3 regions of the Psychrobacillus sp. Z3-81 genome follow, and region 1 is predicted to be linked to each of the others. Evidence: riboswitches for the same ligand, from Rfam matches in the RefSeq annotation. Region 1 holds a riboswitch; each other region holds the start of a gene.
What was found. A riboswitch is a leader RNA that binds a small molecule or an ion and turns the genes downstream of it on or off. The one in region 1 is predicted to bind lysine.
Positions count from the first base shown of each region.

Region 2: linked by a shared signal. The riboswitch ahead of AC1ECF_RS05815 (Na+/H+ antiporter NhaC family protein) and the one ahead of AC1ECF_RS09675 (transporter substrate-binding domain-containing protein) in region 1 are both predicted to bind lysine.
Region 3: linked by a shared signal. The riboswitch ahead of AC1ECF_RS00510 (aspartate kinase) and the one ahead of AC1ECF_RS09675 (transporter substrate-binding domain-containing protein) in region 1 are both predicted to bind lysine.

Region 1 covers NZ_JBWQPU010000007.1:127,982-131,266, reverse strand. Annotated here, with positions in the region: gene AC1ECF_RS09685 (MBL fold metallo-hydrolase) at 1-576, shown strand, start outside; gene AC1ECF_RS09680 (hypothetical protein) at 704-1,096, shown strand; lysine riboswitch at 1,224-1,407, shown strand; gene AC1ECF_RS09675 (transporter substrate-binding domain-containing protein) at 1,536-2,381, shown strand; gene AC1ECF_RS09670 (amino acid ABC transporter permease) at 2,461-3,222, shown strand; gene AC1ECF_RS09665 (amino acid ABC transporter ATP-binding protein) at 3,236-3,285, shown strand, end outside.
Region 2 covers NZ_JBWQPU010000004.1:43,065-46,349, forward strand. Annotated here, with positions in the region: gene AC1ECF_RS05815 (Na+/H+ antiporter NhaC family protein) at 1-1,364, opposite strand, end outside; lysine riboswitch at 1,511-1,687, opposite strand; gene yunB (sporulation protein YunB) at 1,738-2,511, opposite strand; gene AC1ECF_RS05825 (bifunctional metallophosphatase/5'-nucleotidase) at 2,552-3,285, opposite strand, start outside.
Region 3 covers NZ_JBWQPU010000001.1:102,717-106,001, reverse strand. Annotated here, with positions in the region: gene AC1ECF_RS00515 (YslB family protein) at 41-451, shown strand; gene AC1ECF_RS00510 (aspartate kinase) at 502-1,722, opposite strand; lysine riboswitch at 1,854-2,031, opposite strand; gene uvrC (excinuclease ABC subunit UvrC) at 2,071-3,285, opposite strand, start outside.

The DNA of each region.
Region 1 (3,285 bases):
AAATTTCTAGAGGGTGTAAAAATTACAGCGATTTCTCACGTTCATTCAGCTCTAGAGCTACCAGATACAGATGACCAATCAGCTCCGCTATTTTCAAAGAAAGATAGAAACAGTGAGGCTCCTAAGGGGGATATAAAGGAATTACTTGCTTCTGTAGGGGAAGACGAGGGAGGTACGGTCATGTACCAATTCCAAGTAGGAGAGTTTACCTTTGCTTGGAATGATTCTGCTGGACCAATTAAAGAAGAGGCACCAGAGTTAACAAACATTCTAGCTTCTTTATCTGAGACAGATGTTCAGCTAGGAGCGATTATGGGCTTTAACCAATATACAAATGGGTTAAGAGACCCGCGAATGTATATAGAGGCTTTAAATCCTAAGGTGTTTGTGCCTACCCACCATGATAATTGGTCTCCACCAATTACTACTAGCGCAGAAAACTATCGTGAAGCTCTTGAAAAGGAGCTGGACAACCTTTCAGGAAATATTCCCGAGCTTATATTCTTATCGGATCCAGATGACTACGTCAAACCCGAGCGTTTAACCTTTAATATATTAGATGAAAAGTGGCGATAAAAAAGTGGTGAGTAGAGAAAGATATAGTCGCTTTCTCTACTCATTTTTATGGTAAGCAGTCATTTTGTATGTAACGTTTCTTTCCTTTATTGCGTCTATTATAGTAACTGTGTATAGGAGCTGAAAAATGAAAAAGCTACTGTTTATTTTGTTACTATTCCTGGTCGCTGGATGTGAAAGTATAAACGAATCTCACCAAGAATACCTATCCTCGTTAGGCTGGGAGATAAAGGCGTCGGGTGAAGTAAAAAAGTATATATTAGATGTTCCGGAAGAGATGCTTGAAAATTATCGAGCAAGTGGTGTGACGTTTATCGAGCAATATAACGGAAAAGAAATAACAAGATATGAATATAAACTTAAGGAAAAAACGGTAGACAATCAGCATTTAATGGCATATGTCTATGAGTATGAGGAGGAAATTATAGGAGGAAGTGGTTCTCTGCCAACTCATACCCCAGGAACCTTCAACTTGGAGAATAAAGAGAGATTGGTAAAGGAGAAATTAATTAAAAAGTAGAAGAAAATTAATGGAAATATGAATTTATATATGGATTGAAAAGAAAAAAATGTAATATAGAATCATTGACAGATAGAAAATGGTCATGTAGACTATGAACAATAATTGAATAAAACCTCGCTTACATAAGTGAGGTAGAGGCGCGATATTTAACAGTTCCTAGAGGAGCAGGAGAAAGCCATGATGCTAGGAAGAAGGAAATGTCGCCGAAGTGTGTAATAATCTCGTTATTACATGCTGGGTCTACAGTGAATAACTGTAGGACTGTCCATGTGAAACATCCCGGTTTCTCATGGTGTGCTATCTCATTAGGGAAAAGTAGAGGAATTCTGGGCAACCATACATAACGGACCTGAGTTCATCTCAGGGCTTTTTTTGTATGTTTGTCCTTTTTTTATTGCTTGAAACATATCATTTATAAAAAAGGAGATTCATAGACATGAAAAACAAGATAACTATTTTCTTAACCATTCTAATTGCTACCATGCTATTAGCGTCATGCGGTACATCTAATCAAGAAGAGACAGGAAATGCTAGTGCTAGCGAGGAAAAAGAAGTGTTTCGAATTGGCTTAGAAGCAGGATATCCTCCTTTTAACTGGACGCAAATGGATGAGTCAAATGGAGCAATAAAAATTAATGGAGCTGCAGAATACGCAGGAGGCTATGATGTAGAAATTGCTAAAAGAATTGCAGAAGGGCTTGGAAGAGAATTAGAAGTGGTGAAATTAGAATGGGATGGCTTAGTTCCAGCTTTAACTTCTGGAAAAATTGATGCTATTATTGCCGGAATGTCTCCAACGGAAGAAAGAAAGAAAACGATTGATTTCTCCGATAATTACTATACCTCTAATTTTGTCATGGTCGTAAAAAAGGGTAGTGCTTATGAGGAAGCAACCTCTATTCAGGACTTTAAAGGTGCTAAAATAACGGGACAATTAAATACTTCTCATTATAATGTGATTGATCAAATCAATGGAGTAAAGAAGCAGCCTGCATCTGATAATTTCCCTGCAATGAGAGTAGCCCTAGAATCTGGCATGATTGATGGCTATGTATCGGAGCGGCCAGAGGGAGTAAGTGCATCCACTGCAAATGAAAACTTTGTGATGATAGAGTTTACTGAAGGTTTTAAAGCAGATCCAGTAGAAACAGCTACAGCTGTTGGATTGCAAAAAGGAAATCCAGATATCGATAAAATTAATGAGATTCTAGCTGGAATAAGTGAAGAAGAACGTCAAAAGCTGATGGATACAGCAATACTTAATCAGCCAGCAGCTGAATAAAAAAGATGGACCAGCTGCCTAAATTAGCAGCTGGTTTTTAAACAGATAAACGAACGAATGTCTTAAATAGGGGGAAAACATGAGTGTAGAGTGGATCATATCAATCGTAACAAATTACTGGCCAATGTTTCTTCGAGGCGCCGGCATTACCTTGCTAATCTCTATTATAGGAACCATTATTGGAGGGGCGATTGGCTTACTTACTGGGGTTATTCGTACAATTCCAAAGCCTTCAAGAGGTATTAAGAAATTTATTTTAACATGTATCAATTTCTTTTTATCAGCTTATATAGAGTTCTTTAGAGGAACACCTATGATTGTACAAGCGATGGTTATCTTTTATGGCTCCGCTTTAGCCTTTGGATGGAACCTGCATACTTTAGTAGCTGCCTTACTGATTGTTTCCATAAACACGGGAGCTTACATGGCTGAAATAGTTAGAGGAGGAATCATCTCCATAGACAAAGGACAGTTTGAAGCCTCCCAAGCAATTGGTATGAATCATTTTCAAACAATGTTCCACGTGGTACTTCCACAAGTAATTCGCAATATTTTACCAGCAACGGGAAATCAGTTCATTATTAATATAAAAGATACTTCTGTGCTTAACGTAATTGGTGTAACAGAACTATTTTTCCAAACAAAATCTATCGCAGGAAATAACTTTCGGTACTTTGAGTCTTTCTTTGTAGCTTGTATCCTCTATTTTGTCATGACGTATGCAGTCACATTAATTTTAAGATATTTTGAGAGGAAGCTAGATGGTCCTGAAAATTACACAATGATAGTTGGCCAACCCCAACAGCTCACTATTCCAGTAAGTAAGAATGAAAACCACTAAAGGAGGAGCAGAAATGGAAAAAGTAATTGATATTCAACATCTAAGCAAATCCTTTGGCACACA
Region 2 (3,285 bases), on a different contig from region 1:
GTCGCAGACATGATAGTAGTATCTGAAATTGGAGAGCAATGATCACCAAATACAGCTCCTGCAAGAACAGATGCAAGCACTGGTAAAATCAAATCTGGCTCTACCGCCATAATGATACTTGCCCCAATAGGAAGAAGAATACCAAATGATCCCCATGATGAACCAGTGGCAAATGCCATAAAAGCAGTTACAACAAATAAAATGAGAGGAAGTATACCAGTTGGTACATTATAGTCTGTAACCAATGATGCTAGGTAGTCACCAGTTCCTAATTCGGTAATCAAAAATCCTAATGACCATGCAAAGATTAAAATAAAAACTGCTACCATCATCGATTGGATTCCCTTTGATAATCCTTTTGTAATGTATTTAACATTAGCATCTGGGTTTACTTTAAATTGTCTTGCATAGAGTAATATAGCCAAAATAGAAGCGACAAGACCGCCTATAAATAAAGATAAAGGTACATTTGTGTTTTCAAAAATAGTCAAAAGATTTGTGGATCCTGCAGCTCTATAGCCAGTCCAAACCATACTTATAATAGTTACAACGAGTAGAGAAGCAATAGGCAAGATTAAATCTATTACTTTTCCGTAATTATTTTCCGGGAAATGACCAGCAAGATCACCTGGGTTCACTTTTCCCTTATCATAAAGCTCTCCTTCTACAAGAGCACGAGTTTCATGCTTTTTCATTCCCATAATATCAATATCCGTCCAAGCTACGAAGAAAACAACAGCTAATGCGCCTATAACATAGAAATTCATAGGAGCCATATAAACAAAAGCCTGTAAGGGAGTATACTCCGTAATAGCATGAGTAGAAAATATGAGACCTAATTGAGCTATTAAGAATGCCCCCCAGCTAGACACTGGCGAAATAACACAAATAGGTGCAGAAGTCGAATCGATAATATATGCAAGCTTTGCTCGAGATACTCTGTATGTATCAGTAATTGGTCTTGCAATCTGCCCTACTGCTAAAGCATTAAAATAATCATCAATAAAAATGATGACACCGAGGCATGCAGTTAATAGCTTAGACCCTCTTCTTGTGGTGATTCTCTTTACTGCCCAATTTGCAAAGGCTTTACTACCACCTGAAAGACTGACAAAGGCGGTGATAATTCCAAGAAATAAAATAAATAATAGAATATAAATATTGTACATGTTGAAACCATCATCCCAGAAAGAAACGCTAAAAGATTCCCACAAAAGACGAAGAGAACCTATCAATGAAAATTCTTCGCTCAGGAATGCTGCAGAAACGATTCCAAGCCCAAGTGATAATAATACTCTTTTTGTTAATAAAACCATCACAATCGCAAGTAGTGGTGGTATCAATGAATAAATAGTGCCTTCCATTATTGCTCCTCCTTTTAAACATGTATACTACTGTCTGCCCCAATTAATGGAGTGAGAAACGCTCCTCCAAGCGGGCGATTCAAAAACTAAAAAGACTAACCTAAGTAAATTTAGGTTAGCCTCTACGTTGAATAGTAATATGTTCATCTACGTGTAGCTCCCCATCTGTTTTCCAACAGATGACAGTGTTATTTTTATTCAAAATAACCCCAACTAGATTGCTTGACGACAAATCTAATTTCGGCAATGCTTCCTTTCTTGTACGATCAACGGTGTCACCCTTCTGTACAATACTATTAAGCAATGCAGCCTCTACCTAATGTGTATTTATTTTATTCTATCATAACAGGAAATTTTAAAAAGTGAAGGTTTTTTAATCTTCAGGTAACGGTATTGGCACTTCAACCGAAGGAGCTGCCTCACCATCACCCCCTGTGTAAATATATGGAACCTGACCTTGAACCAATCCCATCGCTACCGGAATATTTTGTTCCACTACACTTATTTTACTTGCCAGTGGAACTATTATCTGTACGCTTACTTTTATGTGGATGGTAACTTCTACATAGGCATTATTGATTCCAAACTCCGTAATCTTCGTTTCTACATTTGACTGGACGTTCCCGATCACATGAAAGCGTATAGGAATCTTTGGACCTAGATTTCCAATTAGAGGTATGTTGGTTGCCTGCCCCATTGGAACAAAAAACACAACCCCTCCTTGATCCTCCATCGTTTGCTTGTCATACTCAATATCATCTAAATAAGGGAGACTGGATAGATTTCCACGCTCTGCCTGCTCCAAATGTGCTTGGACTAAGCTGTTCGTATCCGCCAACACCCTATTAATTATTTCTGTATTAAACTTTGTCGTTACCATTGTCTTACTTTCTGTAGGTACTTGCTCAATGATATCATTCACATCAAGCACGTTTGATGTTCTTGAATTTATTGCCTTACTAATAACCATGGATGCTATCTTGTTTGTTTGAACCTCTGCATAATCGAGATAGGTTGGTGTCAGCTGGGCATTTACATAATAGAATACCCCAGCAACCGATAGGAGAAAACTTGCTAAAAAGATAGCTAGCTTTGTCTGAGTTCTAATATGAAATGTACGTCGCTGTCTTCTTTTGTGATAAAACAAGTAAAAAATCCCCCTTGTTACTTATATGTAACAAGGGGAATCAGTATGAGCGATATTCATAATTGTAATGGGTACCATACCATTTCACGATATCTCGAATAACTTCCGGCATAATGTATCGTTTATCCGAATTTTTCAAGGAAGGAAAGAAGTAACCAAAGGTGAACATATCTAGAGTAGCTAAAGTATAGGTCTTCTCAATTTGTAACGGTTTTCCATTAATAAAGACAGTACCCTGTACATCCTCTAATTGATCAAACAAAATAGTCCCAAGGTATTTCCCCCTAAATCCCAGCCCTTTCACTTCTAAGCGTGGCCATTTTTCATTTTTGGATAACGTCAACACTTCTAAAAGAGCGGCGCCGGTTAAAGTAACCACACACGGATTAATCGGGTGTGGTAGACAGCGATGCAAGTCACTTTCCTTTATCATCCCACTAGGAAGATCGGACAGGAAAATCCCTGCTGGAAACATTGCACAATCCGCTTTTGTATAAGCTAACAAAGCCTCACCAAAAAATTTCGAGAGCGAGGACGGTTTAAACCAATCCTTTTGAAGTTTCTTTTGGTTAAAAAATACGGGTGTGGCAAGCTCCGCATAGCCTTTATCCTGCCAGGACTGTTGTAGGTCTATGTCATCCACTGGTTTAGGCAAATTCTCAACTGGATATAGAACAGCACGTTTTTCCACGATTGTTTTCGTCTCGTGCTCGAAATCAATCGTTACATAGCCGATATAGTTCCCAAACTTCCCTGCGGCTGCTTGCAGCGTAT
Region 3 (3,285 bases), on a different contig from region 1:
GTAGTAGTTTTGTTAAATTGCGTTGAAAGTAGGGTTGTACATGGGTGAAAGAGAAGAGTCCCAGGTTTCTACCTTCGGGTATGAGCTGTTAAGAGATCACGTTCTCACTTCCATTCTCGGGAAACATGAAAAAGATATTTTATATTGGGCGGGAAAAGATCTTGCTCGAAAATTTCCCCTTTATTCAATGGAAGAAGCTGTCTCATTCTTTCACGAAGCAGGTTGGGGAAAGCTTGAATTAGAGAAATCCACAAAGGATTCCTTGTCCTATCTTTTACATATGTATCATTTACCTCCTAGCGGAGTAAATAGATGCCATAGCTTGGAGGCGGGTTTTCTAGCTGAGCAACATCAAAAAATTGAGGGCTATCTGACAGAATGCTATGATGAGATTACAAAAAAGACAGGAATTGTCTCTTTTCTTATTAAATGGGATGCAAAAAGTAAATAACAAAGAAACTGCCAATCCATGATAACTGGATTGGCTTTTTTATCTGGAGCTTAGTTACTGATTGCCAAACCAAATTCCTCATGCAAAGCATTTGCCGCTTGAATCATATTTTCCTGTGGAACTACTACGGACACTTTTATTTCTGAGGTGCTGACCATTTTAATCGGCACATTTTCCTTTCTCAATCGATCAAACATTTGTGCAGCCACCCCCGGATTAGAGACCATACCTGAACCAACTATTGAAATTTTTGAAAGACCTACTTCAAAATCCGCAAAAGTAAAACCAAGTTGTCCCTTATGGGATTCTAAGACAGAAATCGCCTCCGCAAGGGATTCCTTTTTAATAGAGAAAGATACAGTAGGCTTTACACCGTCAATAATACTTTGGACAATAATATCCACATTTATATGATGATTTGCCAAGGTGGTAAATATGGAGGACAACGATCCATTGAAAGGCACCTCATATTCGATTGTTAACCGTACTATATCTGCTTCAAACGCTACTCCACGAACAATCAGGTTTTTTTCCAAATCTACTTCCTCCTTTAATATAGTACCTTCCCCTTCGTTATAACTCGCTCTAACCCTGAGAGGAATTTTGTAGTTTTTGGCAAATTCAACTGCCCTCGGATGAAGCACACCTGCTCCCAAGTTAGCAAGTTCTAGCATTTCATCGTATTCTAACTGTTTTAGCTTTCTTGCATCTCTCACATACCTTGGATCGGACGTATACACACCATCCACGTCTGTATAGATATCGCAAATGTCTGCTTCAATTGCAGCTGCAATCGCTACTGCAGTGGTATCAGAGCCGCCTCTACCAAGCGTCGTAATAGCAGAGTCTTTTGTCATGCCTTGGAATCCTGCTACAATGACTACCTGTCCTTCTGATAAGTAGGATTGAATATTTTCTGATTCTAGTTTTTCAATTCGAGCATTTCTATGTACCTGGTCAGTTATAATGCCTGCTTGCCAACCAGTTAAGGAAATTGCTTTTATTCCAAGGGCATTTAATTGGATAGCCAATAAGGACATTGTGACCTGTTCTCCAGTTGATAGAAGCATATCCATCTCCCTTTTCACTGGTGTGTCCGTAATCTCTGCTGCTAGTTTTTCTAACTCATCCGTTGACTTGCCCATGGCTGACACAACGACAGCAATTTGATGCCCCTTTTCTCTTTCTATTCGAATCCGTCTTGCTACATGCTCAATTTTTTCTATAGAACCTACAGATGTTCCTCCAAATTTCATGACAATTCTACTCACGTATTTTTCATCTCCCTTTTTTCTCTATGACATACGTCATCTCGAGTTAACCCCGAGTCTCTGTTGGGATAAAAAAAAGCTTTTCACATATTGTGAAAAGCTAACTCTCATACACGGTCAAAAAGATGTCTATTTGAGATAGCCCTCCAGAATATACATTCTGACAATCCTACATTTCTTAAACGCAGGACCAACATAGAATGAGAAAAGCCATCCTATATTTCGGCGAACAACCCTTTCCTCTACAATCGCAGGAACTTTTCTTCCTCCTGTAGATTACTCTTGTTGACTCGCACCTCTATCTTCACTGAAAAGTGAATATTAAGTTTTTACTAACATAACACAGTATTATTCGGAAGACAAGGAACTTTTTTGAAAATGCTCCACTAATTGTTCGGATAATTTAGCAGGAATACCAGCTTCCATAAATTCTTCCTTTGTAGCTGCTTCCATACGCTTTAAAGAGCCAAAATGCTTTAATAGCTGTTTTTTACGAGTAGGGCCTACTCCTGGAATACCATCTAAAGAAGAGGCAATTGTATGCTTTCCTCTTTGCTGCCTGTGGAAAGTGATAGCAAATCGATGGACCTCATCCTGGATACGCTGAAGAAGATAGAAAGCCTCACTAGTACGTTTCATTGGAATAATTGCAAGTGGATCGCCATAAAGAAGAGAGGAGGTTTGGTGCTTACCATCCTTAGCTAGACCTGCTATTGGAATATCTAACCCCAATTCATCCTCTATAATCTCCCTAGCCGCTTCTATTTGCCCTTTCCCTCCATCAATAATGATTAAGTCGGGAAGTGGAAGATCGTCCTTTAACACTCGTATATACCTTCTCCTTACAACCTCACGCATAGCACCATAATCATCGTGCTTTGCGGCAGTTCGTGTTTTATATTTACGATAATCTTTTTTATGTGCCTTTCCATCGACAAATACGACCATTGCAGATACAGCATCTGTTCCGTGAATATGAGAATTATCAAAAGCCTCTATCCGTTTAGGAGCAGCTATCCCCATTAGCTTACCAAGTTCCTCCACCGCTCCGATTGTTCGTTCTTCTTGTCTTTCAATTAAGTGAAACTTCTCTGTTAATGCAATTTCCGCATTTTTTTGTGCTAGGTCTACTAGGTTTTTCTTAGTACCCTTTTGCGGAACGATTACTTTCATTTGCAAGAGCTCCGTCGCAAGCTCTATATTTGTCGTAGCAGGAACGTATATTTCTTTCGGTTTAATATGCTCAGCCTTTGCATAAAACTGCCCTAGGAAGGTAAGAAACTCTTCTTCTGGGTCACGATAAAGCGGGAATAGAGATACGTCTCTTTCTATTAGCTTACCTTGGCGAATAAAAAACACCTGCACACACATCCAACCCTTATCCACCTTGTAGCCAAAGATATCTCGATTTGTAAAATCATTCATCGTCATCTTTTGTTTTTCCATCACTTGGTCAATATGGGCAATCTGATCTCTATATTCTTTCGCCCTTTCAAATTCTAGATTCTCTGCTGCGTGATTCATTTTTTCCGTTAAGCTCTTTTTTACATCTCCATGGCCACC